DNA from 2 places in the Ruminococcus bromii genome. Region 2 is predicted to be linked to the other one. Evidence: a T-box and tRNA genes for the amino acid it is inferred to sense, from the RefSeq annotation. Region 2 holds a T-box; the other holds one or more tRNA genes.
The links. A T-box is a leader RNA that pairs with one kind of tRNA and senses whether it is charged. The one in region 2 lies ahead of pheS (phenylalanine--tRNA ligase subunit alpha), so its partner is inferred to be a tRNA-Phe.

Region 1 (23,195 bases), 890 kb from region 2:
AGGCGGTGTAATATCATTAAACCGCCCATCATCAAGATTTTTGCAATTTACATCAAAAGACTCTCCATTATTGTAAGTTACTTTAACTACAACCTTGCTCCAAAAATTCTTGTCAGTAACTTCTCCGTTAACCACTTCTGCTGATTCAGGAGCCTTAATAATTTTCATTGATACAGGCTTCAAATTTTTCGAAACCTCGTCAGGTGTTGCTGAGTTTTCGGTTGCAAATGCCTGAACAAATACTGTCTGCACAAGACATACCGCCAACAAAGCAGACAGCAAAATCGTAATAAATTTTGAATGTTTTCTCATAGTTTCCTCCATCATTTTATTGTTTTATCTTAATACGCAAGTTTAATATTTTTATTTTAAACACCATTCCCCTCTGAATAATTATTTAAAAATTAACCCAAAATACCATTGCTGCTTTACTGCATTTTGCAGTATATTGCAATACAACAATCTGCGGTATGCTATACTGTATGCGAGGTGAATTCTGTGTATAAAAGAATCAGGGAACTGAGGGAAGATGCCGACCTCACGCAAAAAGAAGTTAGCAAAATTCTGCATTGTTCACAACAGGTTTACAGCAATTATGAACTTGGTCAGCGTGATATCCCCACAGCTGTTTTGATTTGCCTCGCAAAACATTATCACACAAGTACTGACTATATTTTGGGATTGACTGACAGTAAAAATCCGCCAAGCTGTACACGAAATTAAATCGGCAAGCTATTCGTCCCGAAGTTGTTCTTCGGGATTTTTATGACATTAGTTTACTGCATTTTGCGGTATTTGTCAAGATATATACAGATAAAATATGATTTTTATTTAAGCAACACTCTGATTTAAAGTGAATTAAATTTTTCAAAGTAATCATCATCTTGTATTTTGAGTTCATTGGACACTTGTGCAAACAATAACACACAATTTATGATAAATACGATTATATGAATATGAGTACCGCAAAGACAATGCAGTTTGGTTTCCCGTTTTCCGGTAATTATATTTTAGGACAATTCGTCCTAAAAATCAATAGGACACTATGTACTATTTTATAATTTATTTGGTGATGAAATGAAACTGAGAATAAAAGATTTGCGTGAGGACAACGACCTTACGCAAAAAGAAGTTGCAAAGGTTCTTATGTGCGACCAGTCGCTGTACTCAAAATATGAACGGGGCGAAAGAGAAATCCCTCTCTCCCTGCTTATTAAACTTGCCGACTACTACGGCACAAGCCTTGATTATCTGACCTGTCGCACAGACAATCCAAACATAAAATAACAGCCGTTTTGAAAATTTGCATTTCAAGACGGCTGTTGTTCTGTTATAAAAAAATCGGCTGATGTTGTTTTCCCTGCAATGCAAGGGTTACGCAATCTTCAAGCTTATTAAAATCAGCCACAAGCGAATTTGGTTTCTTGATGCAATCGTCCTGTTTTAAAGGAACGAAGTAAATATTTTTCGTGTTGAGAAGTCTGCCGATGTTCTGTGCCGACGCACCGAGAGCGTCATTTGTTGCAACGCACAACAGCACAGGTCTTAAAATTCTCAAATGCGATTTTGCCGCCATTGTTACCGCCGTGTCGGTAATCCCGAGCGACAGCTTTGCAAGCGTGTTGCCCGTACACGGTGCAATCACAAGCAAGTCACACATTTTTTTAGGTCCTATCGGTTCTGTCTGCACAACCGAGTGCAGAACAGCTTTGCCCGTTATTTCTTCTGCCCTCTTTACCGTTTCCTCCGCTTTTCCGAAACGAGTTGATGTTGAAAAGGCATTTTGCGACATTATCGGAATAACATCATAGCCTGAGTCAACAAGCCTCTGCATTTGCGTAAAAGCCTTTGAAAAGGTGCAAAAGGAACCGCACATTGCAAATCCTATGGTTGCTTTTGTCACCTGTAAACCTCCTTGATGATGTCAAATACAGTAGTTTTTATAATTTCTCCTGCCGTTTTCGGAGCACATTTTCCGGGGAGCGACAATGCCCTAACGGCATAAATTCCGAGTTTTTCGGCGGTATCAAAATCAACTCCTCCCGGCAGGGACGCAAGATCTATAATAAGGGTGTTTGTGTCGGTATTCATAAGAAGTTCCCTGTCAAAAATCAACCTCGGAATTGTGTTGAAAACAATGTCAAACCGCTTTACCGTTCTGAGATTTTCCGTATTAAGTGCATTGTAGCCGAGTGCCTTTACATATGCAAGGTCTGACGGCTTTCTTGCACTCACTGTAACATTTGCTCCGAGTAAAACAAGCTTGTGAGCAAGAATTTTTCCGATTCTGCCGAATCCCGCAACAAGACACTTACTGCCCGAAATCGTTCCCTCATATTCTCTCATTGCACATTCAATTGCACCCTCTGCTGTAGGCAATGCGTTGAGAATCGCAAAATCATCTCTTGCTCCGTAATCAAAAATTTCACCGTCCGAAAGCCTTGGATATGCCTTTAAAAATCTGCTTTTCATCGTAGTAAAAACAGGCTTTTTAAGGATAATTTCAATATCGTCACCGTCAAGCAAAATGTTCTCGTTTGAAAACGGAGTGTTAAGACTGCCGTCTGTCCTTATTGACGGCAACGGAAAAATCAATGCATCACTTTCCGAAATTGCCTTTTTAACATTGCAAAGGCTCAATGAACCGTGGCTTTCAAGCCTGTCAAATCCGCCGAGCAAAACATCGTAACAGCTGTCAGAAATTGATTTTGCAAGAAAAAGCTGTCGCTTGTCACCGCCGATTATGCCAAATGTTCTTATGTCGCTCTTTTTCATACACAACACCCGTAAATCAAGTTATTCTCTACACCCTCATATTATGCCGAGTGTCCTTGTGTGTGAACAACACATAAAAACGACCGCAAAGCATATCACTCTGCGGTCGCTGTTTGTAACCTATTATTTGTTTTTCTTCAAATAATCCCAAAAATTATTTTCATCGGACTCATCAAATGACTCTCCGTTTTCGTCCTTTTCACATTCATTAAAAATGTTATACTCAAGCCATGCGTTTGCAGAGTCATAGTCCTTGCTGAAAATATCTGTGTTCTTTATATCAAAAATTCCCATACAATCACCTCAAAGTAATTTTTGTATGTACTCCGTAACTTGATATTACATCATATGAACAAAAAATTCAATACTCATATTAGTATGTTTTTTTAATTTTATTTAATGATTTACCGAATAACAGAATAAAAGAATTTTTCTTGAAATAAAACTACGGTCTAAGCCCCATTCCGCCCTCAAGGGTGATGGTTTCGCCGCTCATATACTTGAAATCAGGTGATGTAAGTGCAACACAGGCACGGCCGATTTCTTTTTCGACATCACCAAAATGTCCCATTGGCGGCACTTTTACATTCGCCTTGAATGCGTCGGGATAAGCCTGCTCAAATTTTTCAAGCTGAGCAGTCCATGCAAGCGGACAGACAATGTTGACATTGATTCCGTCCTTGCCCCACTCGTTGGCGGCAACTCTTGTAAGACCTCTTATTCCCTCTTTTGCGGCGGCATATGCACACTGACCAAAGTTTCCGAAAAGTCCGGCACCCGAAGCAAAGTTTATAACCGTTCCCTTTGACTTTTTAAGGTACGGATAGCAAGCCTTCATATAATAGAAAGTTGCGTACAGTCCCGAATAAACAGCAAGGTCAAATTGCTCTGTTGTATGATCTGCAAGCGTAACACCCGATGCAGAGGCCTGAGCGTTGTTAATCAAAACATCAATTCCGCCGAATGTTTCAACAGCTCGGTCAACAACATTCCGAACAACCTTTTCGTTATCGCCGTCCTTGCTGACATCAGCCTGAACAGGCAACACATTTACTCCGTAAAGTCTTTCAAGTTCCTCTTTGGCATCCTCAAGCTTTTTGACATTTCTGCCTGTAATAACAAGGTTTGCGCTCTCTTTTGCATAAGCAACAGCAATGCCGTAGCCGATTGAACCGCAACCTCCGTCGCTGAGAACAGCCCTTCCTCCGCCTGTAATAACAGCGGTTTTTCCATCTAAAAATCCCATAATCCTATCCTCCTTTGGGAAAAATATGTTGTAAGAGTACAAAAACTCCTACAATATCATACTAACAGATAGGAAACTTTATGTCAATCCGAAAAACCTACTGCATAGGGATTGTTTGATGCGAAAATTTCTGCCTCGCCAACTGCCTGCGGTGCGTAACCCTAATCCTCATCAACGCTCTTAATTTTAAGGTTTACCGTCTGAAATACAGTCGCAATGCGTTGCACATAAATATGCTTCCTTTTGCTACTTATTTCAGACATCGCTTTGCTCCCTTTTTCCGCCACCGGTGGCGGTCGCAAGGCTACACCTTCGAGCCCCTTGTTTGTCAAAAAATTCTGCAAAATAAAAAAACCAGTACATCAACTGTACTGATTTAATGGAGCGGATGACGGGGATTGTTTGATGCGAAAAGTTCTGCCTCGCCAACTGCTTGCGGTGCGTAACCCTAACCCTCATCAACGCTCTTAATTTTAAGGTTTATCGTCTGAAATACAGTCGCAATGCGTTGCACATAAATATGCTTCCTTTTGTTCCTTATTTCAGACAGCGCTTTGCTCCCTTTTTCCGTCACTGGCGGCGGTCGCAAGGCTACACTTTCGAGCCCCTTGTTTGGCAAAAAATCTGTAAAATAAAAAAACCAGTACATCAACTGTACTGATTTTATGGAGCGGATGACGGGGCTCGAACCCGCTACCTCCACCTTGGCAAGGTGGCGCTCTACCAGATGAGCTACATCCGCATTAAATTGGTGCCTCCGGGCGGAATCGAACCACCGACACGGGGATTTTCAGTCCCCTGCTCTACCGACTGAGCTACAGAGGCAAAAATTGGCGACCCGGAACGGGTTCGAACCGTCGACCTCTAGCGTGACAGGCTAGCGTTCTAACCAACTGAACTACCGGGCCAAATGTGGTGGGAACAACAGGGCTCGAACCTGTGACCCTCTGCTTGTAAGGCAGATGCTCTCCCAGCTGAGCTATGCTCCCACATGCCTTTATCGCTCATCGAAGTTCTATCGAATTTCGATTACATCTCAGCGACAGGTAATATAATACTACAAATTCAGGCGATTGTCAATATCGTTTTTGCAGTTTTTTAAAATTTATTTGCTAATTGCAATTTCGTGATTATCGGCAATCAGAACATAGTCGCTGAAGTTATTAATACAAGTATGGTAAACTCCTTATTTCAAACAGTAAACAAGAGTTTCGCCCCGTGTTTTCACACGGTATTATTTGAAAGCGCAGTTCGCTGTTACAGTATAACAATTGTTTTGCGACATTTATAAAATCGGGTCTGTCAAAAGAATTCAGTAGTTACTTGCGGGCGGATGATATGTGCAGTGTAGTAACATAGTATACAACAGTGCAAAGACATAGTATACAGTTTTATGATAAAATAAATGGCAAGAAAATAGCAAATGAAGGAGCTGTTTTTATGCCGTGGGAGTGTAAAACTGTGGAAAAACAAAGATTAGAATTTGTTACAAAAGCATTAGAAACAAATAATTTTAGTGCTCTATGTCGGAAATATGAAATCACACGCAAAACTGGTCGCAAGTGGGTTGATAGATTTAAACAGGGACTGCCCTTAACTGATATGTCACGCAGACCATTATGTTCTCCTAACAAAACGCCTGACGACATTGAAGAATTAATCGTTTCTGTTCGTTTCGATAACCCGGGTTGGGGTGATGATAAAATTAAAATTTTTCTTGAAAATCAAGGGTATAAAAACATTCCTTGTCCAAGAACCATTACTAACATTCTTCATAAACACCAACTCATATCTGAAGAGGAATCTCTCAAAAGAAAGCCTTTTAAACGCTTTCAGAAAGAACATTGCAATGATATGTGGCAAACTGATTTCAAGGGAGAGTTTTTAACTGCCGATAATCGTTATTGCTATCCATTGACTATTCTTGATGACAGCTCACGATACTCAATCAAAATAGCATGCTTTCCTAACACTAAAAATGTCGTTATTAACGCTTTTAAGCAAGCTTTTTATGAGTTTGGTATGCCATCAAGCGTACTTTCTGACAATGGTTCTCAGTTTGCAGGTTTTAAACATGGATTTACTATGTTTGAAAAATTCCTTATGAACAATGACATTCTTCCCATACATTGCAGAATTAAACATCCGCAAACACAAGGAAAAATTGAACGGTTTCATGGCAGTATGAAAAGAGAACTTTTAAATCATAATCTATTCAAGAACTTGGATTACGCTGACAAGGCTCTGCAAGAGTGGCGAACTAAGTATAATTGCCTGCGACCTCATGAAGCACTTGGGAACAAATGTCCTGCCGATGTCTATACTCACAGCGAAAGGATTTTTGCTGACAAGGTGGAGCCGTTTGAATATGAACCCGGCTTTAAAGTCATAAAAGTAAATTCGTGGGGATATGTCCGTTTTCAGAATTTTCAATTATATCTTAGTGAAACTTTCATCAATGATTATGTTCAATTCAGACCTAATCCAAACAATGATTCATTTCTTGTTTGCTATCGCAATTTTGTTATTGCTGAGTATGACTCGTCATCCGGCAAGCGTATTCACCGCAAGATTTCAAGACTGTGAATTTGTATACCATGTCCTTGCACAGGTGGTTACCATGTTGCACTTGACATGATATCCGCCCCTACAACTCAAACAGAAAAATTGCAAAAATAAAAAAAGCACCTGCGTTACAGGTACTTTGGATTTGGAGCGGATGACGGGGATTGTTTGATGCGAAAAGTTCTACCTCGCCAACTGCTTGCGGTGCGTAACCCTAACCCTCATCAACGCTCTCCCTAAAAATGCTCCACTGGAGCATTTTCTTAACGGTCGCCTTCGAGCCCCTTGGTTGGCAAAAAAATCTGTAAAATAAAAAAACCAGTACACCAACTGTACTGATTTTATGGAGCGGATGACGGGGCTCGAACCCGCTACCTCCACCTTGGCAAGGTGGCGCTCTACCAGATGAGCTACATCCGCATTAAATTGGTGCCTCCGGGCGGAATCGAACCACCGACACGGGGATTTTCAGTCCCCTGCTCTACCGACTGAGCTACAGAGGCAAAAATTGGCGACCCGGAACGGGTTCGAACCGTCGACCTCTAGCGTGACAGGCTAGCGTTCTAACCAACTGAACTACCGGGCCAAATGTGGTGGGAACAACAGGGCTCGAACCTGTGACCCTCTGCTTGTAAGGCAGATGCTCTCCCAGCTGAGCTATGCTCCCACATGCCTTTGTCGCTGTATCGAAGTTCTGTCGAATCTCGTTTATCTCTCGGCGACAGATACCATAATACTACATTATGATTAAAATGTCAACACTTTTTTGAAATTTTTTTCATTTTTATGAGTGACATCACGAACATTTGCGACAAGGCCTTTAAAAATCTTTATTCCTTGTTGTTTTTCTCTGCAATCAGCTTTTCAAGGTCATCCTTTGTAAAGACATATTTCTTATTGCAGAAGTGACAGGTTGCAACGGCAACACCCTGCTCATTTACCATAGAACGGATGTCATCATCGCTGAGGGTACAAAAATAATTTTCAAGCTTTTCTTTTGAACAACCGCAAACATACTTAACAGGGTTTTCGTCAAGCACTTCAACCTCAAAGCCTTTGAGGGCTGTTTTGCAGATATCGAGAATACTCATACCCTTTGCAAGCATAGTTGTAACGGGTTCAAGCTCTGCAATATTCTTTTCAAGCTTGTCAATAACAGTATCGTCTGCACCCGGAAGAAGCTGAATAAGCAATCCGCCTGCAAGAAGAACTTCTCCGTCTTCTTTATCAATAAGCACACCCAAGGCACAAACTGTAGGAATCTGCTCGCTTGTTGCGTAGTAGTTTGCAATATCCTCGGCAATTTCACCGCTGACAAGCTCAACCTGACCTATGTACGGATCGCCTGAACCGTAGTCACGCATAACATTTAGCATACCTGTTCTGCCGACTGCTTTTGCAACATTGATTTTACCGTTTTCGTAATATTCCGTCGGGCAGTCTGCATTGCCGACATATCCCTTTACATTGCCGCTGCTGTCGCCGACTGCGATAACGGGACCGAGTTCACCGTCACCCATTACACGAAGGTTGACTGATGCGTCTTTCTGTTTGAGCATATCGCCCATAATTGATGTTGCACACAAAAGTCTGCCGAGTGCGGCTGTGGCACTGCGTGAAAGGTGGTGAATCTTCTTTGCGGTAAAAACTATGTCGGACGCATCAACGCAAGCCGCCATAATCGCACCGTCAGATGTAATACAACGAATTATTTTATCCATATCGGTTATCCTTTCGATTCATTAAACTCTTTGTTGCGTGATGTTTTCATTCTTGCAACATAAATTACCCTCTGTTCATCCGCTTTAGGACTTTCAAATGTAAGATCGCCGTAAACAGCCTCTACTTCAAAACCTGCATCCGTGAGCATTTTTCTGATTTCATCATCTGTATATGCTCTTTCGGCAAAGCTTTCGGATGAACGATAATACACACCGTTTTCTTCCTCAAAGAAATCAAGGTCGATTTTTACCTTGTTATCATCCTCGGGGGTGTTTTGCCATACGCAGAAAACGCTGTCGTTTTCGTACACAAAGGTATTGTCTGCAAGAACATTTTTATGCTTGTACACCGTGTTGACATCAAAAATAAACAGACCGTCATCGTCCATAAAAAGTCCCACACGGTCAAATGTCTTTGCAACATCTTCAATTTTTGTAAGGTGATTTATGCTGTCAAGCGTACACACACAGGTATTTATTGTACCGTACAAGTCAATGCTTTGCATTTTCTGCCTTAAAAACAGGATATCAAGACCTTCTTTGGAAGCACTCTGCATTGCCTCGCTAAGCATTTCCATACTGTAATCTATCCCGAAAACATCCACTCCCCGCTTTTTCAAAAGTCGGGTAAGAGTTCCTGTTCCGCAGGCAAGGTCAAGGGTTATACCCATATCATGTCTGAATTTTTCGGCAATCTCAAGAATATAGCCGCATCTTTTTTCATAGCAGGCATCCTGCATAAGTCCGTCATAAAATCGGGCAAACGACAAATAGCTCGGCATTACTCTTTTTCTCCGTTTTCAATCCTGTCGAGTACAAGAGTGTAGCCATATGTATCGTTATCAAACAACGCTCTTTTTACTCGGCTGATGGTTGCGGTTGACGCACCGGTTTCCTTGACGATTTCTGTATATACCTTTTTCTCGGTAAGCATTTTTGCAACGACAAGGCGCTGTGACATTGCCTTGAGTTCTGCGCTTGTGCATAAATCTTCAAAAAAGCGGTAGCAATCTTCTTCGTTTTCAAGCGATAGAATCGCCTTGAACAAATAGTCGGTAGAATCATTTTTAAGTTTAGAATTCAAAACCGTTACCTCCTTATTTCTGCAATAAAGCATTAAGTTTTTATACATTAAAATTTTAACACACAAAAGCACGAAAGTAAAGCGGAATTAAATTTTTTCTTCTTTTTTACAAAAATCAGTTGTAATTTTCCCATACATTTTTATACAAACCTATGTAACCGCAAAACAGTAGTCCGATTGAACAGCTGTTTTGCATATATTGCTAAATGCTTTTCTTTATAGTATCAAGAGCGCCTTTTTCAATGCGGCTGACCTGCGCCTGTGATATTCCTATTTCAGCCGCAACCTCCATCTGAGTTTTGCCGCGAAAAAATCTCATTGAAAGAATCCGTTTTTCTCTGTCGGAAAGATTGGAAATCGCCTCTTTTACCGCAATTTCTTCAAGCCAAGCGGAATCATCGTTTTTGTCACCGATTTGATCCATAACATATATAGTATCGTTTCCGTCCGAAAAAACAGGCTCGTAAAGCGACACGGGGTCAACTATCGCCTCAAGCGAAAGCACCACCTGTTCTTTCGGCATCTCCATTATTTTGGCGATTTCTTCAATGGTTGGCTCCCGATTGTTTTTATTAGTCAGCTGTTCCTTTATCTGCATTGCACGGTAGGCTGTATCTCTCATTGAGCGGGATACCCTGACTGCATTGTTATCACGCAAAAACCTCCGTATTTCGCCGATTATCATAGGCACTCCGTAGGTGCTGAACCGCACATCAAGCGTAGGGTCAAAGTTATCAATCGCCTTGATGAGTCCGATAACACCCACCTGAAACAGATCGTCGGGATTTTCGCCTCTGTTTGTAAACCTCTGAATAACAGAAAGAACAAGCCTTAAATTCCCGTTAATCATCTTATCCCTCGCCATTTTCTTTTCGGCAGGAGAACCGTTTCTGATTGTGTTAAGCAGCTCACGCTTTTCGCTTTCCTTCAGCAGCTTGAGCTGTGATGTATTAACTCCGCAGATTTCAACTTTTCCGTATTGCAAAGAATTACCCCCGAATCTGAATTTTTATCGGTTTTGTCTTTACAATAGTTATTGACGGTTTTGGCTGTTTTATTCTTTTTAAGTTCTTTTAAAAATTTCTCAAACGGTCTTTTAAATTAAAATTGTACATTGACAATGGTACAATTGAATGTTACAATTTAACTGTAGGATTGGCCATATTATACAATTTTCTATACAAAAAAAGGAGGACGGCTATGTTCACAATTGATTTCACAAGCCGTGTGCCGATTTATGAACAGATTTGCAACAATATAATCAAGCTTGCGTCGGCAGGCGTGTTCAAATCGGGTGACAGGCTGCCGCCTGTACGAACGGTAGCACAGGAAATCGGTGTAAACCCAAACACGGTTGCAAAGGCATATCGTGTTCTTGAAACAGAGGGCTACATCTATTCAACTGTTGGACGGGGAACATTTTTGACAGACAAGTTGACAAAAAACGCAGCTTTCCAAGAAATGGCTCTCAAAACATTCCGTGATGCCGTAAAGAATGCAGAGCTGTACAGCGTTCCCCGTGAACAGCTCATAGAAATCATCAATTCTGTATACGAAGGAGGCAGAGAGAATGATTGAAGTTAATCACATAACCAAAAAATTCGGCAAAGTGACTGCCGTTGACGATTTCACGCTTACCGTAAACAGAGGCTCTGTTCTCGGCATTGTCGGAAGCAACGGCGGCGGAAAATCAACACTTCTGCGAATTATGTCGGGTGTGTTTGACCCCGATAAGGGCGAGGTGAATATTAACGGAATAAACATTCTTGACAATCCGTCAGTAAAGGGAGAATGTTTTTTCATTCCCGATTACCCCTATTTTTCAAACAGCTCAACTCTTGAAAACACTGCAATCCTTTTTCGAAGTCTTTATCCAAACTGGAACGAGAACGCTTTCAAACAGTTTTGCTCGGTGTTTCCGATTGATCCTGATGCAAGGATAATTGATATGTCAAAGGGTATGCAAAGACAGGCGGCTTTGATATTGGCGCTTTCAACCTGTCCGAGATATCTGCTGCTTGATGAAATTTTTGACGGACTTGACCCTGTTGTACGCAAGCTTGTAAAAAAAATAATCATTGACAATGTTTCCGCAAATGATATGACAGTTGTCGTTGCGTCACACAATTTGCGTGAGCTTGAAGAATTATGTGACAGAATTTGTCTTATGCACAAGGGCAAGCTTTTGCTTGAGAGGGAAATTGACGAAATCAAGCTTGGACTCCGCAAGGTTCAGGTTGCATTCACCGAAGTTCCCGATAATTCATTCTTCAACGAAATCAATGTTATAAACACATGGAGAAACGGAAATATATTTAATCTTACAATCAAAGGAACAGAGGAAGAGTTTATGCCCAAATTGCAGGAGCTTAATCCGATTTATATCTCAGCTGTTCCGATGACCTTGGAAGAAATTTTTATATGTGAAATGGGGGTTGCAGGTTATGACACAGAAAACATCCTTTAAAAGCAGACTGAAGCAGATGCTGTCGTTCTTCCTCAGCGACCTTAAGTCCTGCAATACATTTCTCATTGTATTCGGTATTATTTCGGCTGTTGCAATTACAGTATGCTTTACAATCTGCGTTGTACTCGGAAACGATTCATCTTTTTCAATGATGCTTTCTGCGTTGAGCATTACAGGCATTGCAAACAGCGGTATCGGAGAAATTGAACTTTTTCAATACTCCTCGGCATCGCTCGTCTATCTCATTTCAATAGTATTTACAATCATCTACACGGTGCGAATTTATTCGTATCTGCACAATAAACGCAAGGCGGATTTGTACGGTTCACTGCCGATTGGAAGAGCAACACTTTTTATTGCAAAATCCGTATCGGCTTACCTTATGTCGATTATCCCTGCAATTTTCTTTCTCAGCTTAATATCCATTATATCGGTTTGTTCGGGACATTCGGTTGTTTCGGAAGTGACAAAATTATTCCCCGAAATATGTATGGGTACACTCGCGTCAATCGCATTTTTCGGTCTTATTGCAGTTTGCTGCGGAACGATGCTTAACTCCGTGCTTATGTTCGTTGCGGTTTGCATAGCTTATCCGCTTTCCGCAATCTTCATCAAAGGCACTGTTGTGGGTTGTTTTGACGGTTTCTATGTTGGCATTTTCAAAGACAGCGTCATTATGAATGCACTCAATCCGCTCGCGGCGTATGACGGAATCAATGTTATTTACTGGCTGATTTTCTCGGTTGTATGTATTGCCCTCGGCGCTTTTCTTGCAAAAAAGAGAAAAGCGGAAAGAGCTCAGTCGGCATTTGCATTCCACCTTCCGTGCTACATAATCAAGGTGCTTGTTTCATTCCTTGCAGGTATGTTCCTCGGTGTTCTTTTCGGTTCAATGAATGTTTTCGGCGGATATGCGGGTTTTGTTTTCGGATTTATTCTTGCAAGCGTTCCCGTCTACATAATCGTTCATCTTATTTTGTACAGAGGCTTTTCAAAGCTTATCAAAACTTCGATTCCGCTCGGTGCGTTAATTATTGTAAGCTGCGTCGGTGTTGCTCTCTGCTGTTTTGACGCATTCGGCTACAACAGCTATGTACCGAAAACTCAGGATATCAAGAGTGCCGGTTTCTATGACGCAAATTCAAACTATCAGTCAAAAGGCAGTGCTGTCGGCAAAAATCTTAAAGATATGGCTGATGATATTACAGACAAAGACACAATCACTTTTATCACCAACTCACATTCAAATCTTATCAACAAGCGTGACTATTCAATTCAGAACAAGTTCAAGAACACATGGGTTTCAATGTTTACGGACAACTTTCTGTTTTTTAGCAAAGAGCTTTCGCAGCCATACTGCGGATATGCATACAAGCTCAATGACGGTCGCATTATTACAAGGGCATACAACAGATTCAACGCATTTTATAATTCAGATACCCTATACGATGACGACAACACGGATATAATAAATTCAAAGGGTTATATCAAAACCTACAGTCCTATTGCAAAGGCGGAATACGATGATTTAAGTGAATTTGCAGTTTTTGGATTTAACCGCAAGGATACGGAGAAAAAGCACGCTGACTTGGTTGTAAACCGCATTGCTTCAGGCTATTACGGTGATGACAGCCAGTCAGTTGCACTCACAGGCCCCGGCGAGACATACAAACGCATCAAGGATGCTTTTCTTAAAGATATTGACAACTGCAGTGATGAAGAATTTAAAAAAGTTGTCGGATACAGTAACACATTCTACGGTTCAGCCGACCCTGATTATTCAGATTACAGTACACTCGTTGAATCCATTCCCGATGTTGTATGTGTAATACAGCTTGCAACAGGCGCACCCTACAATATTTACATTTCAGACCTGTCATCCTATTACAAATCTGCAGATTCCGACACTGCTTACACAACCGCATCCTATGTTATTCCGAGAAGCTTTACAAAGACAATTGAGGTTTTGCAGGATCTCGGTATGCTCGACAAAAATATGTATGTCAAGGCAAACGATGATTATAACGGAACAAGTATAATCACATATGACGATTATTATGATGATTCTGATTACTCAGACAGCGTATCGGGCATTGATGACAGCGAATATTGATACAGGCATTACACTACAGGAAAGCAGGATTTTAAATGGAACTTTACAACGGACGACCAACCGACTTAACAGGCAAAGAAGACCGTGAAATCAGAGTATATGACCTTCTCGACAGCCTTGGAATTGAATATCAGCGAACCGACCACGGACACGCTGACACAATGGAGGCTTGCAACGAGATTGACGCTGTACTTGATGTGCTGATTTGCAAGAATCTTTTTCTGTGCAACAGGCAGAAAACCGACTTCTATCTTCTTATGATGCCGGGTGACAAACCTTTTAAAACAAAGGAACTGTCAAAGCAAATCGGAAGTGCAAGACTTTCGTTTGCATCTCCCGATTTTATGCTCGAATTTCTCGACATCAAGCCGGGTGCGGTGAGCGTTATGGGGCTTATGAATGACAATGACAACCGAGTAAGACTTCTTGTTGACGAGGATGTTTTGAAAGGCGAATATGTCGGCTGTCATCCGTGTGTAAACACCTCAAGTTTAAAAATCAAAACAGCCGATGTTTTCGGAAAGTATCTTGATGCGGTTCACCACACCGCAACAATCGTAAAGCTTATCGGTGAAGATTAAGTGTAGAAATCATTAAAAGTATTAAACGGCAACGGAAAAATTTATCCCGTTGCCGTTTTGTTTTTACAGAACATAACTGCCCCCGAACCTTTGAAAGATTCGGGGGCAGTTGTCTGAATATTAAGAAAAATGAGTGTCAATTATTTGATTTACTTTTCAAACTTTTTTCTGTAAGAAAGAAACAATGCACCGCCTGCAATAACAGCAGATAATGTGAATAACATTGTTGTAATCGGACTGCCTGTCGGAACAGAACCGTTATCGTTCATCACAGTATTCTTAGTTGCATTATCCTTATCTTAGATTTTCTTCATACGGTGTATCAAGTTCAAGATTGCCTGCGGTATCAAGAGCTGTTCGCATTACCTCGCCGTAATTAAACGGATCGGAAACTTCTGCGGTACAGTCGGCTGGATCAACACTTTCCGAAGAACCGTCATTGTAAACCACTTCAAGCTTTGCATCCGAAAGGTCAAGAATCGGGTTGAAGCTGTATGCGTTCATTTTGTCAGCAAAAGCATAGTAATGCTCGCTGTCTGCATAAACATTTTTAACTGATTCGGGCGGAAGAATAACATCTTCCCCAAAATAGGTTTTTGACGGAGGCTCAATTATTTTAAGCTCCACGGGTGTTTTTGCCTCATCGGGAGTTGCCGAATTGTCTTCAGCCGCAAAGGCGGTTAAAGCACACGAAAAAGTAAGCAGAGCTGCGATTGCGAGGGATAATAATTTTTTCATAATAATTCCTCCTCGTATAATGACTTTTAATGCACAATGTATGCACCTTGTTTAATAAGCTGCTGAACAAATATTGTTTAAACAACTTTGTAAATATTAAAATACAATTTATGCCATTTGTAATCGCCACTTATAAAATACCCATCCATAAAATGCTGCAAAATTTTCAGCAGTTCAATCGCATTCGCCGAAACCGCCGCCGTGGCTATAGGTATGAAATTTTTCACACCAATCTATGTTTCAATTAGTATTTATCGTATGAGAATGCATTATAAGAATCAGTAAGGTGCTGTTTCTTCTGTGTTTCGCTATAACTATTCCAAAGCTTTGGATAGCCGTCAACAGAACAGTAAACAAACTGACTGAACATATGTGCATTTACACAATTACCGAGTACACTCATATTTGTGGCATTATATGCCTGTTTTGTTGTTCTTCCGCTCTGATTGTAATAATAGTATTCCAATCCCCGACTTTCAAGAGCCAAATGAGCACAAGAGTATCCACGAACATTCAAAACTGTACCGTCATAATTCAATGTATAGTTTTCGCAGTCAAGATAACGGTCAACATTTGAGGTTGACAATTCAACGGCATTAATTATATATTTCTTAGCAGATTTGTCATAGAAATAAGTCAGTTGATTCGGGATATAAGTTCTATAATCATCAAATCCGACTAACGAGAACTTTCCGTCCTTAAAAGTATATACTTTTGCTTTCAAATAGTATTCCTCATTCCCTGCTTCCTGTACTATAAGCTCGGGAACACCGTCAAAATCGAGATCGGCAAACTGCACACCAGCCAAAGCAACATTTCCTACCTTGAGTTCAGGCAGCCATTCCGATTCATGCTTGAGCAGATAATCTATGTATGCATCTCTTGTTTTGTCTGTAGTCTTATACTTAAATGTCACACCTGACGGATTATAGATACTTGTAAATTTCTTGCCGTTCTTAGAAACACATCTTACGGTATAAGTGTAGGTCTGTCCTGCTTTTACATTTTTATGAGTGTAATAATTATTTGTTGTATCAGCAAGCTTTTTCCACGAACCTTTTTCTTTTACATAAATACGATACTTTGAATTGTCTTCGCAAACATCTGTCCATGAAACTGTAATTCCGCCATGCATTGAGTCAACACGAACAATTTCCGGACATTCATTGCCTAAATTCGCCTTAGAACCTTTTGTATCATAACCGCTCTGAAAAGCCTTGCCGTTACTTGAAATGCAACGAACAGTATAAATATACTGACCGTTTACGGAATTATCTTTTATGCTTAGTTCTCTTGATACAAGTCCCTTGTCAAGATAACTTGTACCTTTTGTATCTACAAGTTTATTCCAACCCTCACCGTCTTTGTAGTACACACGGTACTTCTCTGCACCTGCAACCTTGTTCCATGTCAGCTTTACGCCGTCATATGTGACCTCAGTTTTTGAAATTTTCGGTGTGGCAACATATTTTGCGCTCATTCCCACTGGGTCATAACCGCTCAAATACTTTTTAGCGTCGGAACTGATTGCTCTTACAGTGTATGTATAGGTTTTATTCGGCTGTAAATTTTTATGTGTCACAACACCTGTTTTGTTATCGCATACTTTTGTCCAGCCCTTACCTTCTGTTTTGCAGTACAATCTGTAATTTGTATTGTTTTCAGACTCCCAAATCACCTTAATACCGCCGTTTACAACATTGGTTTCAAGTATTTTAGGAGCTTGATTATATCTGATACTTGACCCCTTTGGGTTAAATCCACTCTCAAAACTCTTTCCGTCATCACTTATACATCTTACAGTATAAGTATAATTCCTGCCCGATGAAACATCCTTGTCGATATATGAGGTTGAAGTTGTATCGACCATTCGTGTCCAACCTTTACGGCCCTTGTAGTAAACTCTGTATTTAGTTGCACCGCTTACTTTGCCCCAAGAGATTTTCACACCGCCGTTTACATTTTCAAGCTTTGAAATTTCGGGAGCAGCAACATATTTTACAGTTGTCCCCTTTGAATCATAACCGCTTGTAAAGCTCTTTCCGTCAGCAGAAATACATCTTACAGTATAGGTGTAATTCCTGCCAGATGAAACATCCTTGTCGATATATGAGGTTGAAGTTGTATCGACCATTCGTGTCCAACCTTTACGACCCTTGTAGTAAACTCTGTACTTAGCCGCACCGCTTACTTTGTTCCATGTAAGCTTTACACCGCCGTAAACGCTTTCGGCCTTTGAAATTTTCGGAGTAGCCAAGCTTGCCCTTGCAACCTGTGCATACTGCACGGGTGTGTTAAGCGGTTCAACCGCATTTGCAGGAACTGCCGAAACCGCAACCGCAGACATCGACATTACCGCCGCCATAGCTATAGGTAAAAACTTTTTCATAGTTATCCCTCACTTTGTAAATATTCTACGCATTATTAAAAACTTTCGCTAAATTTTTATGCAGGTTAATTGTAACATTAAATGATATAAAAAGCAATACATCTTGATAAACTATCACAAATTTTTAAGCTAAAATAAATAAACCGTTCACAAAAGCGAGAACGGTTTATTTTATATATTCTGTTGATGTTTTGAATTATTTAAAATAATTTCTGCGTTTTGCAAAAATTACTGCACAACCTGCAAGCATTGCAGCTGCAAGGGATATTGCAATGCTGTTCTGTCCTGTCTGAACTGCACCACTGTTGTTCTGTGAATTGTTTGGTGTGTCATTTGTAGCTGTGTCGCTTGTTGAAACAGGCTTAGTTGCCGAAGTTGCAGAAGTTGTATCGGGTACTGTTACAGGTTCGTCAACTGTTGCAACCGTAGTTGTAGGCTCAGTAGGAACAGTTGTATTCGGTTTATTAGATTTCAAACCAAAATTCATTTTTGACAATTCTTCAAGAATACTATCGTCAATAACTCCGCTTTCGTAAGCATTCTTCATTGTGTAAATTTTGCCGTTGTTGTAAACGAGCAACTCATCAGCCGCAGTGTATGAGTAGGTATAGTTGCCAAGCTGTGTTTCATAAGCCGCCGAAGTATAACTCAAATTATCGGTATGCTCAAAATATACACTTCCTTTTTCATTTCCTCCGACAATACGGATTTCAAGCTCTGTAGGCTTTGTATCTGTATAGTAGTTGTCGAGCATAGCCTGTTTGATTATCGCCTGCATATCTTTTGCAGGTGCTTCATCAGGAGTTGCCGCAAAGGCGGTAACGGTTACTGCACAGCACATCATAACTGCGATTAAGATTGATAATAATTTTTTCACGAAATTTCATCCTCTTTTCTTCTAAAACTAAGCTGACTGTCAGCTTATACTAGGATTTTAGCAAAAAAAGAGGTGATTTTCAAGCAACTTTAGTTTACAAAAAATGCCACCCTCGTTGATGAAGGTGGCATAAATGTTAATTTTAGTTGTCAAATCAAACTGGGTGAACCATATTTTTCTTGTCAAGCTTGTCGCCGTTGATGCCAACCTTGGCATTTCTTCTCTTTTCAAAGAAGTCGAGGGCAACCTTCGGGAACTGTGCATAAGAAAGAACATCCTCAGGCTGTTCAATCCACTGCTCAATCTCGCCACGGAGCTTATCAAGCTCAGGCTTAAGCTGATCTGCAGGACGGCCTTTGATAATCTTCTTGTCACCGATAATCTTCTTCTGAAACTGAGGATCAATAGGCATTGGAGTTGTACCGTACTCACCGGCAACAAGTCCCTTGAACTCGTTTGTGCACATTGAGTAGCGCTTGCCTGTGATTACATTGAATACAGCCTGTGTGCCGACAATCTGTGATGTCGGAGTAACAAGCGGAGGATAACCTGAATCCTTACGAACACGGGGTACTTCTGCAAGAACTTCGTCAAGCTTGTCTTCTTTACCGGCCTGCTTGAGCTGTGAAAGAAGGTTGGAAAGCATACCGCCGGGAACCTGATAGATAAGAGCGTTAGCGTCTGTTGCGAGCATCTTAGGATCAAGAAGTCCTGACTTGATGTACTTCTCACGGAGAGTCATGAAGTAAGCACGGATGTCAGAGAACTGTTTAAGGTCAAGACCTGTGTCGAACTCTGTGCCTGAAAGAGCGGCAACCATTGACTCTGTCGGAGCGTGTGATGTACCGAGAGCGAGTGGGCTGATTGCTGTGTCAATGCCGTCGGCACCTGCCTCAACACCCTTTAAAAGACACATTGATGCAAGACCTGATGTGTAGTGGGTGTGGAGCTGAAGCGGAAGCTCCGGAACAGCGGCTTTGATAGCCTTTACAAGGCTTTCGGTTCTTGTCGGAGTAAGAAGAGCAGCCATATCCTTGATACAGATTGAATCTGCACCTGCGTCTGCAATTCTCTTAGCATACTCAACATAGTATTCATCTGTGAATACAGGACCTGTTGTGTAACTGATAGCAACCTGTGCATGACCACCTTCTTTGTTAGCGGCCTTGATAGCTGTTTTAAGATTCTTGATGTCGTTAAGAGCATCAAAAATACGGATAATGTCAATACCGTTTGCGATTGAACGCTGAACAAGGTACTCAACGCAGTCATCGGCATAGTGACGATAACCGAGCATATTCTGTCCTCTAAAAAGCATCTGGAGCTTCGTGTTAGGGCAATGCTCTCTTATTGTGCGGAGTCTGTCCCACGGATCTTCGTTTAAGAATCTGAGGCATGAGTCATATGTTGCACCGCCCCAGCATTCGAGTGAGTAATAACCGATTTTATCGAGTTTGTCAAGAACAGGGAGCATTTCCTCTGTTGTCATTCTTGTTGCAATGAGTGACTGATGAGCGTCACGCAGAGCAGTTTCGGTAACTCTGATTTTTTTTGCCATTTTACAGCATCCCTTTCTCCGAATTATTGATTAGTTAAGTGTTACGAGAACCTTACCTGAGTCAACAGACTCACCCTTTGCAACATCAACTGTTGCAACTGTGCCGTCCTGCGGAGCCTTAACAGGAGTTTCCATCTTCATAGCCTCGATGAATACGAGGTCATCTCCGGCCTTAACAGCCTGTCCTGCCGAAACAACAACATTAACAACTGTACCGGGCATAGGAGCCTTTACAACAACAGAACCCTGAGCGCCTGCGGGAGCTGCAGGCTTTGCTGCAGGAGCGGGAGCGGCTGCCGGAGCAGGAGCGGCTGCTGCGGGAGCTGAAGAACCACCGAGTTCTTCAACCTGAACATCATATGCTGTGCCGTTAACTGTAATTCTTAAATTCTTCATTTTTAGTATCCCCTTTTATTTTAACAAGTAATCATTTATCAGATAGTTGAATGCTTCTTTGAAAGTGTTGAAACACGCTTGCCCGAGAGCATATCAAGAGCAGAAATAAGAGTCTGACGGAGCTGAGCTTCTTCAACAATACCGTCAACATAGCCGTTCTGAGCGGCATTGTAAGCAGAAAGATTCTCGTCAGCAAACTTCTGAGCAACCTCAGCCTGCTTATCTGTGGCAACATTCATAACTTCGGGAGCCATAATGAATGCGGCAGCCTCAACATTAACAGGTGAAATAACCGCATCGGGAAGTGCGTAAACAACATCTGCATTAGCGCCTGTGCCTGCAAGAGCAACATAGCCTGAACCGATTGCCTTGCCTGTAACAACAGAAATCTTAACTGTTGTTGCCTCAGCATAAGCGGCTGACGCCTTTGTTGCCGACTTGATTGACTCAAAGCCCGGGCAGTTTACGAATGTTACAATAGGGAGTGAGAAAGCGTCGCAGAAACGAACAAACTTTGCTACCTTGTTTGCAGACTTGCAACCAAGCTCCTTGCCCTTTGTAACAACAATACCTACAACCTGACCGCCGAGTCTTGCAAAACGAACATTTGCTTCCTTGCCGTAATCATTGAAGAGCTTTACAATGCTGTTGCCGTCAACTGTTCTGCTGACTACACAACCGCAACCGTCCTCTGCCGGAGCTTCTTCAAATGACTGAGGAGCCATTGTGAGGTTATTTGACGGAAGATAAAGGATAAGTTCCTTTGCAGCCTTGATTGCCTTGTCTGCATCGTCACAAACGATTGAGGCAATACCGTTTTCAGCATTGTAAGCGGCATCGGAATGCTTGCCTGTTACCGAAAGTGAAAGCTGTGCGTCTTTGCTCATGATAACGATGTCTGCGCTTGCGGCGTTAAGAGCGTTTGTTCCGAGGCAAGTGCCGAGAACAACCGAGATCTGCGGTACAACACCGGAAAGTGACGCAGCCGCATTGAGAACATCACCGCAACCTGCGAGAAGCTCTGTACCCTGCTTAAGTCTGCCGCCAATGCTGTCATAGAAACCTACAACAGGAGCGCCTGTCTTGAGTGCAAGACCATACAGCTTTTTAAGCTTGGCAGCCTGTGCCTTACTCATGGCACCGCCGCAAATGTCGCTGTTCTGTGCAAACGCATAAACAGGCATACCTTCTACTGTTCCAAAGCCTGCAACAACCTCGGCAAAACCTTCACCGGATTTTGCAAAGGCATCAATTTCACAAAAGCTGTCTGCATCAAAAAACGCTGTAATTGTCTTATAAGCGGAAGTTGCGGCAATTTCAGCCTTTGCCTGATTGATCTTTTCAATACTCATCTTAAAATCCTCCAATACCATGTATTGAATATGCACGAAAACTGAGCGTGCATACTAATTTTCTACACGATACATTATACTCTATAATCTTCAAAAGTACAAGAAAAACACGCTGTACTATTTCAATTTTGAACACATTTAATAGTTATTACACCAAAACCGTAAATTTATTGTCAAATTAACGAATAGTTTTATTCACCGTTTCGGAAGTATTTTTCAAAAACAGAAAATTAAAGCTGTTTGCCGTTTAAAAACGGGTTTGCAAGCAGTTTTTTAACCTCTTGTTCGGTCAAATCTCTCCAGTCGCCCTGCTTAAGCATACCCATTTTTACACCGCCGATCTGGGTACGTTTGAGTCTTGCAACCTCAAGCCCGACAGCCTCGCACATTCTTCTGATTTCACGGTTCTTACCCTCGTGAAGAATCATTTCAAGAACTACTCTGCCCTGCTCCTTGTGAATTACATGGACATATGCAGGAGCGGTTTTCCTGCCGTCAAGCTCAACGCCTGTTTCAAGCTTTACAAGCTGATCCTCGTCAATTGACGGTCGAACGGTTACTCTGTAAATCTTGTAAACATTGTTTTTCGGGTGCATAACCTTGTTTGCAAAGTCACCGTCATTTGTAAAAACAAGCATACCCTCGCTGTCTTTGTCAAGTCTGCCGATCGGATAAACTCGCTCGCCGACATTCTCAACAAGCTGTGCAACACACTTTCTGCCACGCTCATCATTCATTGTGGTAATGAATCCACGGGGCTTGTTGAGCATAATATATCGGTAATTACCGCCCTTCGGCACAACAATCCTCTTGCCTCTTACAAACACCTTGTCTGTAGGAAGAACCTTGTCACCGAGAATTGCGGTTTTGCCGTTCACCTTGACATGACCGCCGAGAATAAGCTCCTCGGCCTTTCGCCTTGACGCAATACCGCATTGCGCTATGAATTTCTGAAGTCTTATAGGTTCAATTTTAGCCATATGTAAATTCCTTTTTATTAAAATTTTCTGTATATTTAAGCTGTCACGAAAACAGATTTCCTATTGCCGAAAATATTGACACACTCTTTTTATCCGATTTAATCTTTTCGCCTGCAACAATGTTGCATTTATAAAGCAGCTTTCCGCCGAGTGTGTATTCAATTCTGCCGACCGATTCGTTCTTTTCAATCGGAGCATACAAAAAGCTGTCTATATAGATTTTCTTCTTGATTTTATCGCAGTCCTCACGCTTTAAAACGATTGTGCTGTTCTTCTCACCTGTAACCGTTATGCTGACCTTATCACCGCCCACGCACGGAATATCGGCACAAAAGTCAGCGTCCTTGCAGTCA
Region 2 (7,510 bases):
GATTACTCCGTAAATTCAATGTTAAATTACATTTTGTTTGCAAGGGCTCTTTCAAGCCAGATGTCTGCAATATCCATAGCAAGGAACAATCCCTTTTTCTCGCTTGACTTAACAAGCTGTTTTCTCGGTGAAAGATAAGGGTCTGTAGCCATTAGCTGAACTGTTACCTTATCGGCAATCTCAGTTCCGTTGACATCCTTTTTGCTTTTGATTTGCATTCTTATAACATACGGTTCTTCCATACTGCCGTAGTAAATCTCGTCATTGCAACGAACGAGCGGTCTGCCCTTGTAAGTCGAAAATTTCTTTTCGGTCTTTTTGGTATCTGCCACAAGGCATCATCCTTTCTTAAACATTAAGATACGATTTTACCAGTGCTTCAAGTAGGTCGTCACGGTCGATCTTGCTGATGATGTTGCGAGCGTTATTATATGTTGTAATATAGGTCGGATCCTCGCTTAAAATATATCCCACAATCTGATTAATAGGGTTATATCCTTTTTGGCGGAGGGCATCATAAACGATTGTAAGCCCTGCTTTTATCTGGTCATCTTTTTCCTCACCAAGAGAAAAAATCATTGTCTTATCCAACATACTGAAACACCTCCTATTCTGCTACTATACCATATTTCAAAGTAAATTTCAAGCACTTTTTAATAAATATGCCTAATTTATGTTATTTCAATGTCAAAAACATTGCTTTGTGTGATAAAACAGCAGTAATATTTTTTAATTTTATCTTATGCTTGCCAGATTATGTCACAAAAAGGGGACGGAAAAACCGCCCCCATAATTTTTAGCCTCTGAGCTTTACTCCGTTTTCAGAAAGATTTGAAATTATCTTGTCCATAATCTTCTGAACCTCGGCTGATGAAAGTGTTCTTTCATTTGACGAGAACTCAAAGCGGATTGTTACGCTGTGAACTGTATCTGTGTCATATGTGTCAACAATCTTTGTGCTTTTGAGAATCTCTCCGCCTTCGTTTTTCCAACACTCTGCAAGGTGTGAGAAGAACATTCCCTGAGGAACTTCAACGCTGATGTCGTAGTCCATCGGCGGGAACTTTGACGGTTCGTCATAAACAATCGGAGCGGCCTCTGTGTTTGCATAAGCGTTCACATCAATTTCTGCAAATACAATTGCGGCTTTTTTGTCAATCTTCTTGTTTACCGTCGGATGAACAATGCCGATTGTACCGATATTTCTGCCGTCAAGGCATACCGAATAGAGGTTCACGGGGTGTTCGTAGCTGTGAGTCGGTTCAGCCTTTTCAAATGTGAGAGCCTTGTGCTTGATTTCATCCGTTACAACTGCGAGAATGTCACGGAGTTCAAAATAGATGTCCTTAACATTTCTTGTCTTGCTGTAAAGTGTGATTGCAAGCTTTTTGTTCTCAATGCAAAGACCGTTTTCGTCAAGACCGTTTACAACTCTGCCGATTTCAAAAATACCGAAATCGTTTGAGAATGAAAGGTTTGATTTAATCTGACAAAGCTGTGTGGGAACAATTGAATTTCTTAATGTTTCAATATTCGGGTTAGTTGCGTTTGCAAGCTTAACATTATCCTCAACAGGAATGTCAATTGCCTTGAGTTCATCGTTGTATGCCCATACATATGAGTGAAGTTCGTGGAGATTGTATCTCTTAACGAGCATATCCTTGATTTTGTTTTCCGTAGTTTTAACAACGCTTGCTCTTACGGGGTAGAGGGGAGAGCGTGTTGTGTGAATTTCAAAGTTGTCATAGCCGTAAATACGGGTGATTTCTTCAATGATGTCAGCCTTGATTGTAACATCCTTTGTTGCTCTCCAGCTTGGAACCGTTACGCTGAAGTTATCGTTGTTGAGCTCAACCTTAAAGCCGAGGCTTTCGAGTGTTGCAACAATTCTGTCGTTGCTGATTTCAATGCCTGTGTAGCGGTCAACAAAGTTTTTGTCAAAGTCAAGAACCACTGTGTCATACCTGAATGCGTACTCGTCTGTGAGCGAAGAAACAACCTTGATGTCGCTGTCATACTTTTTGAGAAGATATACAAATCTTGCAATTGCAGTAACCGTCATTTCAGGATCAAGACATTTTTCATATCTCATTGATGCATCTGTTCTGTGAGCAAGTCTTACTGTTGACTTTCTTACGGAAACTGCGTTGAATGTTGCAGATTCAAGTGTGAGAGTAGTTGTATCGTCAACAATTTCCGAATCAAGACCGCCCATGATGCCGGCAATTGCTACAGGAGTGTTGCCGTTGCAAATCATAAGTGTGTTTTCGTCAATGTTTCTTTCAACACCGTCAAGTGTTTTGAAAGTGAAAGGCTTGTCAAAACGCTTGATTCTGATTTTTTCAACCTTTCTTGAATCGAAAGCGTGCATCGGCTGTCCCATTTCAAGCATAAGGTAGTTTGTAAGGTCGGCAAGATAGTTTATTGCTCTCATACCGCAGTAGAAAAGACGGATTCTCATATTTACGGGGCTGACATTGCGGTTGATGTTCTCAATCTGTAAGCAGCTGTATCTCTGACAGAGAGTGTCTTCGATCTTCATATCAATCTTTTTAAGACCGTCATACGCCTTTAAATCGTCAAGGTCAAAAGGTTTAAGCTCTCTGCCTGCAAGTGCGGCAAATTCTCTTGCGATTCCGTAGTGTCCCCAAAGGTCGGGACGGTTTGTAAGCGACTTGTTATCAACCTCAAAAACAATATCGTCAATTTCGTAAATATCCTTAAGGTCTGTGCCGTTCTTTACATCGTCTGTAATTTCCATAATGCCGGAGTTGTCATCGCTGATACCGATTTCAGCTTCACTGCAGCACATACCGTTTGATGTAAAGCCGGCAAGAGCTCTTGGTGTAATCGTGATTTCGCCGATTTTAGCGCCAACCTTTGCAAAAGCGGTTTTAAGACCGACTCTTACATTCGGAGCACCGCAGACAACATCAATAAGTTCATCTTCGCCTGCATCAATTTTGAGGAGATGAAGTTTCTTTGAATCGGGATGATTTTCAACCGACTTAATTTCACCTACAACAATACCGCTGATTTCACTGCCCTTGCGGAGAATATCGTTTTCAACCTCGGCTGTGGAAAGAGAAAATTTGCGGATAAGTTCAATTTTATCAAGACCGCTCAAATCAACAAAGTCCTGAATCCAGTTCATAGATAAAAACATTTTGTATCTCCTCTCTTATTCGTCATCAGTAAACTGTGAAAGTGCTTTAAGACTGCCGCTGTTAAGGTCACGGATATCCTTGATTCCGTACTTCATCATTGCAAGTCTTGTAAGACCGAGACCAAACGCAAAGCCTGTGTATTTTTCGGGATCAATTCCGCCCTCACGCAGAACATTGGGATGAATCATACCGCAGGGGCATAGCTCAAGCCAACCGCTGTGCTTACATGACGGACAACCCTCGCCGCCGCAGATAAGACAGCTGATGTCGAGTTCAAAACCCGGTTCAACGAATGGGAAAAAGCCGGGGCGAAGTCTAACCTTGATATCCTTTTTGAATACCTCGGAAAGCATTGTTTTCATAAAGTAGATAAGATTTGAAATTGAAATGTCCTTGTCAACCATAACGCCTTCCATCTGGAAAAATGTGTTTTCGTGACAAGCGTCCGTAGCCTCGTTTCTGAAGCATCTGCCGGGGAAGATGGCTTTTATAGGTGTGCCGTTTTCGATAAGTCCCTTGCCGTACTTTTTAAGAATTGCGTTCTGTGCGGCTGATGTGTGTGACTTTAAAAGCTGACCGTTGTCAAGGTAGTAAGTGTCCTGCATATCTCTTGCGGGGTGGTGCTTAGGAATGTTAAGAGCCTCAAAGCATTCGTAGTCGGTTACAATTTCGGAGTAGTCCTCAATGTTAAATCCCATTGATGAGAAAATCTTTTCGCATTCTCTCTGAACAAGGGTGATTGGGTGATAAGAACCCCTTGCAAGTGCAACAGGCGATGTAATGTCAAACTGCGGCATTAAGGCGATTTCACGCTGAATTTCCTTTTCTTTAAGCTCAGCAAGTCTTTCTTCAATAAGTTGTGCGGCCTGTGCTTTGAGCTTGTTTACCTCAGCACCGAAAGTTTTTCTTTCTTCATTGGGAAGGTCTTTCATACCCTTTAAAAGAGCCGTGATGCTGCCCTTTTTGCCAAGATAAGAAACTCTGATTTTGTCAAGGTCGGTCAAATCTTGTGTTTCGCCGAGTCTTGACTTGATTTCGTCTTTTAAACTTAATAATTTCTCGTTCATAAATTACCTCCGTAAAAATAATAAAGCCCTGCGTAAAATCAATTACGCAGGGACGAAATAATCCGTGGTACCACCCTGATTTTTGCATCAAAGCAAACACTCCCGAAAGCAGACACTTTCACAACCTGTAACGGAGTCAGCCGTTGAGATCTACTGAAAATTTCAACCTCACCACTCGGAAGGGAACTTCACACCTGCAACACCGTTGTATGCTTTCAGCCTTGGCACACATTCTCTTTGACGGTATCACGCAAACGCTACTTTCTTCGTCATCATGTTATCTTTTTCTATGATAACACCAAAACATTTTTTTTGCAAGAGTTTTTGTATCTTTTGTTGAAAAAAACAACAGCCTGTGATATCATATGAAATATCAATCATAAAGGAGAAAATACATTGAATAATTTTAACGAACAGGTTGTAAGACGGGTTAACAAACCTAAAAATCTGATTATAAAAATTGTTTCGGTGCTTTTGCTTATTTTAGTGCCGACAACATTGTTTTTACTTGCTTTTGCAACAATTGCATATCTTATCTATGTGGCTTTTTTCGTGTTTGTAGGCGGAATTTATGTTGTTTGGTATGTGTTCAGTATTCAGAAGGTCGATTTTGAATATTCGGTTTCGGGCAATGAGCTTGAAATTGCAAAGGTTGTTGCATTGCGCAAAAGAAAAACCATGTGCAAGGTTCAGATTAACGAGATTGAAAGACTTGAAAAAGACGATACCGAAATCAAGAAGATGAGATTTCTCAAAACTTTTATCGCCGCAAGAGATATTGACTCCAAGGACGAAAACTATTTTGCTGTTTTTAACAGTCCTGCATATGGCAGATGTCTTCTTGTTTTTACTCCGAACGAGGATATTCTCAACGGTATGAAACCGCACCTCAACAAGAATATTGTGGTTCAGTTATTCTATAAAAGAAAAATGAGTTGATTGTATGACAGTAACAGATGTAAATGTTGTAAAAAGTGCAATTTTTGAACGCCCCGATGATGCAAACAAGGGAACTCTGGGTTCATTGCTCTGCGTTTGCGGAAGCTACGGAATGGCAGGGGCGGCGGTTATGTCGGCAAAGGGTGCGTTAAGAACGGGCATAGGTCTTGCAAAATGTGCCTTGCCGAGAAGTATTTACCCGATTGTTGCCCAAACGATTCTTGAGAGCGTTTACTATCCTCTCAGCGAAAATGCAGACGGCAGAATCTCAAAGGTAAATGTTCCGTTTTTAGTCAGCGAATCGTGCAAATCCTCTGCAACTCTTGTCGGTTGCGGACTCGGTGTGTGCGACGATACATTAAAAATTGTATTTTCTTTAATAGAAAATTCCACAACACCGCTTGTGCTTGACGCAGATGCACTCAATTGTGTTGCAAAACAGCCTGAAATTCTTTTAAGAAAAAAAGCACCGATTATAATTACTCCTCACCCGGGCGAAATGTCAAGACTTACAGGTCTTGCAACACCGCTTGTAAATGCGGAAAGGGAGAGAGTTGCCCTCGATTTTGCTCAAAAGTACGGTGTTGTAACCGTTCTCAAAGGAGCAGGAACGGTAATTGCCTCTCCAAACGGCAAGGTGCTTGTGAACCCGACAGGCAATTCGGGAATGGCAACAGGCGGCAGCGGTGATGTGCTTGCAGGAATGACCGCATCAATTCTTGCACAGGGCGCAAGTGCGTTTTCATCAGCCGCAGCGGCAGTATATCTCCACGGTCTTGCAGGCGACATTGCCGCCGAAAAATACGGCAAAATCTCAATGCTCCCCACAGACCTGATAAATTGCATCCCACTTGCATATAAGCGTTGCGGATTTTGATTTAAAATACAAGTAAGAAACAGGAATTTTGTTGCGATATAAACTTGTGAAAATGAAGATAATTTTGTAGAGGCGGATATTATCCGTCCGCAAGTAACAGCACAAAATTTATATTAAGTCAGATTATATAAATGTCACAAAATTACTTTTATGCAGTAGTGTGAGGTAATGTTTTACATATAACTCTGTTTATGGAGGCGAATAAAAATGATGCCAACAAGAGCGGAAGCTGAAAAAATATTAGAAGAAGCTGAACAATGTAATTCGGGTCCTTGGGTAAATCACAGTCGCATTACAGCAAAATGTGCTGAAAAGATTGCGGAATTATGTGAAAATTTGGATTCGGAAAAGGCATACATATTAGGGTTACTCCATGATATTGGCAGAAAGTTTGGTGTTAGGCATTTAGGTCATGTTTATGACGGATATACATATATGATGTCATTGGGATATGATGAGGTCGCAAAAATTTGCCTGACACATTCGTTTAATAATTCAACCGTAAAGGAATACATTGGTAAATTCGATGTTTCTGATGAAGAACTTGAATTGATAGAAACTGCTCTTGCTAAAGTGAATATGGATGATTATGACAAATTAATTCAGTTATGCGATGCATTGGCAGGCAGTGGCGGTGTGTTGAATATTGAAGATCGTATGAGAGATGTAAAACAAAGATATGGTTATTACCCACAAGAAAAATGGAATTCAAACATAAGATTAAAAAATTATTTTGAGAAAAAAACAGGAAATAATATATACAAAACAGTTAATCAATCGTAAGTTGAATTGTTCTTTATGAGAATAAAAAGCGTTGCGGTTTTTGATTTAAAATACAAGTAGAAACGTGAATCTTTTTGCGAAAAAAGTTGTCAAAATGATGACGATTTTGAAAGGAGTAATGATGAAGAAAATTTTATGTTTAGTTATGTGTGTATTTCTTGTTATCGGTTTGAGTGCCTGCGGAGGAGATATAAACAAAGTGAAGACTCACGATGTGGATTCTGAAACCTATTCCGCAGATGATATTAACTCTGCTGTTGATACTATTGAAAAAGAGTTCGACGCCAATTGGAACGGCTGTACCCTCACGGAAATTTATTATGCAGGAGATGATTACTGCACCGATTTTCAGGAATTTGCCGACAGGAACAATGCAGATGAAGTTATTGTGCTGTTATCTTCATTTGATGTTGATTCATCAGGCGGCGACGGATCATTAAATCCGAATTCCACATATAATAACTGGAACTGGATTTTAGTCAGAACAAAAGGTGGAAAATGGCAGCATATTGACCACGGATATTAAGATAAAATGCATTAATCACTTATTTGTACAATGTATTAAAAAATTCACAGGACATATAATGTATCGGGAGGTGTCTTATGGCACGGAAAATCTTGATTGCATTATGTGTCCTTTTTGTTATGCCTGTTTTTGTCATTACGGGGTGTGATGA

Region 1: it has a tRNA-Phe gene. The T-box ahead of pheS (phenylalanine--tRNA ligase subunit alpha) is inferred to sense a tRNA for this amino acid. The anticodon was not compared.

The regions. Positions count from the first base shown of each region.
Region 1 covers NZ_CAKMVP010000003.1:1,056,322-1,079,516, forward strand. The annotation lists gene QDI94_RS05345 (hypothetical protein) at 1-312, opposite strand, end outside; gene QDI94_RS05350 (helix-turn-helix domain-containing protein) at 499-723, shown strand; gene QDI94_RS05355 (helix-turn-helix domain-containing protein) at 1,078-1,287, shown strand; gene QDI94_RS05360 (dipicolinate synthase subunit B) at 1,331-1,903, opposite strand; gene dpsA (dipicolinate synthase subunit DpsA) at 1,900-2,775, opposite strand; gene QDI94_RS05370 (hypothetical protein) at 2,899-3,069, opposite strand; gene QDI94_RS05375 (SDR family NAD(P)-dependent oxidoreductase) at 3,221-4,021, opposite strand; tRNA gene QDI94_RS05380 (tRNA-Gly) at 4,688-4,763, opposite strand; tRNA gene QDI94_RS05385 (tRNA-Phe) at 4,771-4,846, opposite strand; tRNA gene QDI94_RS05390 (tRNA-Asp) at 4,853-4,929, opposite strand; tRNA gene QDI94_RS05395 (tRNA-Val) at 4,935-5,010, opposite strand; gene QDI94_RS05400 (IS481 family transposase) at 5,483-6,607, shown strand; tRNA gene QDI94_RS05405 (tRNA-Gly) at 6,931-7,006, opposite strand; tRNA gene QDI94_RS05410 (tRNA-Phe) at 7,014-7,089, opposite strand; tRNA gene QDI94_RS05415 (tRNA-Asp) at 7,096-7,172, opposite strand; tRNA gene QDI94_RS05420 (tRNA-Val) at 7,178-7,253, opposite strand; gene hslO (Hsp33 family molecular chaperone HslO) at 7,417-8,307, opposite strand; gene QDI94_RS05430 (class I SAM-dependent DNA methyltransferase) at 8,313-9,089, opposite strand; gene QDI94_RS05435 (YerC/YecD family TrpR-related protein) at 9,089-9,391, opposite strand; gene sigG (RNA polymerase sporulation sigma factor SigG) at 9,594-10,376, opposite strand; gene QDI94_RS05445 (GntR family transcriptional regulator) at 10,592-10,969, shown strand; gene QDI94_RS05450 (ABC transporter ATP-binding protein) at 10,962-11,858, shown strand; gene QDI94_RS05455 (hypothetical protein) at 11,836-13,971, shown strand; gene QDI94_RS05460 (prolyl-tRNA synthetase associated domain-containing protein) at 14,007-14,552, shown strand; gene QDI94_RS05465 (hypothetical protein) at 14,847-15,290, opposite strand; gene QDI94_RS05470 (fibronectin type III domain-containing protein) at 15,535-17,679, opposite strand; gene QDI94_RS05475 (hypothetical protein) at 17,876-18,556, opposite strand; gene QDI94_RS05480 (oxaloacetate decarboxylase subunit alpha) at 18,711-20,114, opposite strand; gene QDI94_RS05485 (DUF2118 domain-containing protein) at 20,145-20,510, opposite strand; gene QDI94_RS05490 (carboxyl transferase domain-containing protein) at 20,549-21,862, opposite strand; gene QDI94_RS05495 (pseudouridine synthase) at 22,093-22,842, opposite strand; gene QDI94_RS05500 (D-alanyl-D-alanine carboxypeptidase family protein) at 22,886-23,195, opposite strand, start outside.
Region 2 covers NZ_CAKMVP010000003.1:176,779-184,288, forward strand. The annotation lists gene QDI94_RS01105 (hypothetical protein) at 27-332, opposite strand; gene QDI94_RS01110 (IreB family regulatory phosphoprotein) at 349-594, opposite strand; gene pheT (phenylalanine--tRNA ligase subunit beta) at 797-3,166, opposite strand; gene pheS (phenylalanine--tRNA ligase subunit alpha) at 3,182-4,234, opposite strand; T-box leader at 4,280-4,516, opposite strand; gene QDI94_RS01125 (hypothetical protein) at 4,631-5,173, shown strand; gene QDI94_RS01130 (NAD(P)H-hydrate dehydratase) at 5,178-6,050, shown strand; gene QDI94_RS01135 (HD domain-containing protein) at 6,258-6,833, shown strand; gene QDI94_RS01140 (hypothetical protein) at 6,952-7,359, shown strand; gene QDI94_RS01145 (hypothetical protein) at 7,437-7,510, shown strand, end outside.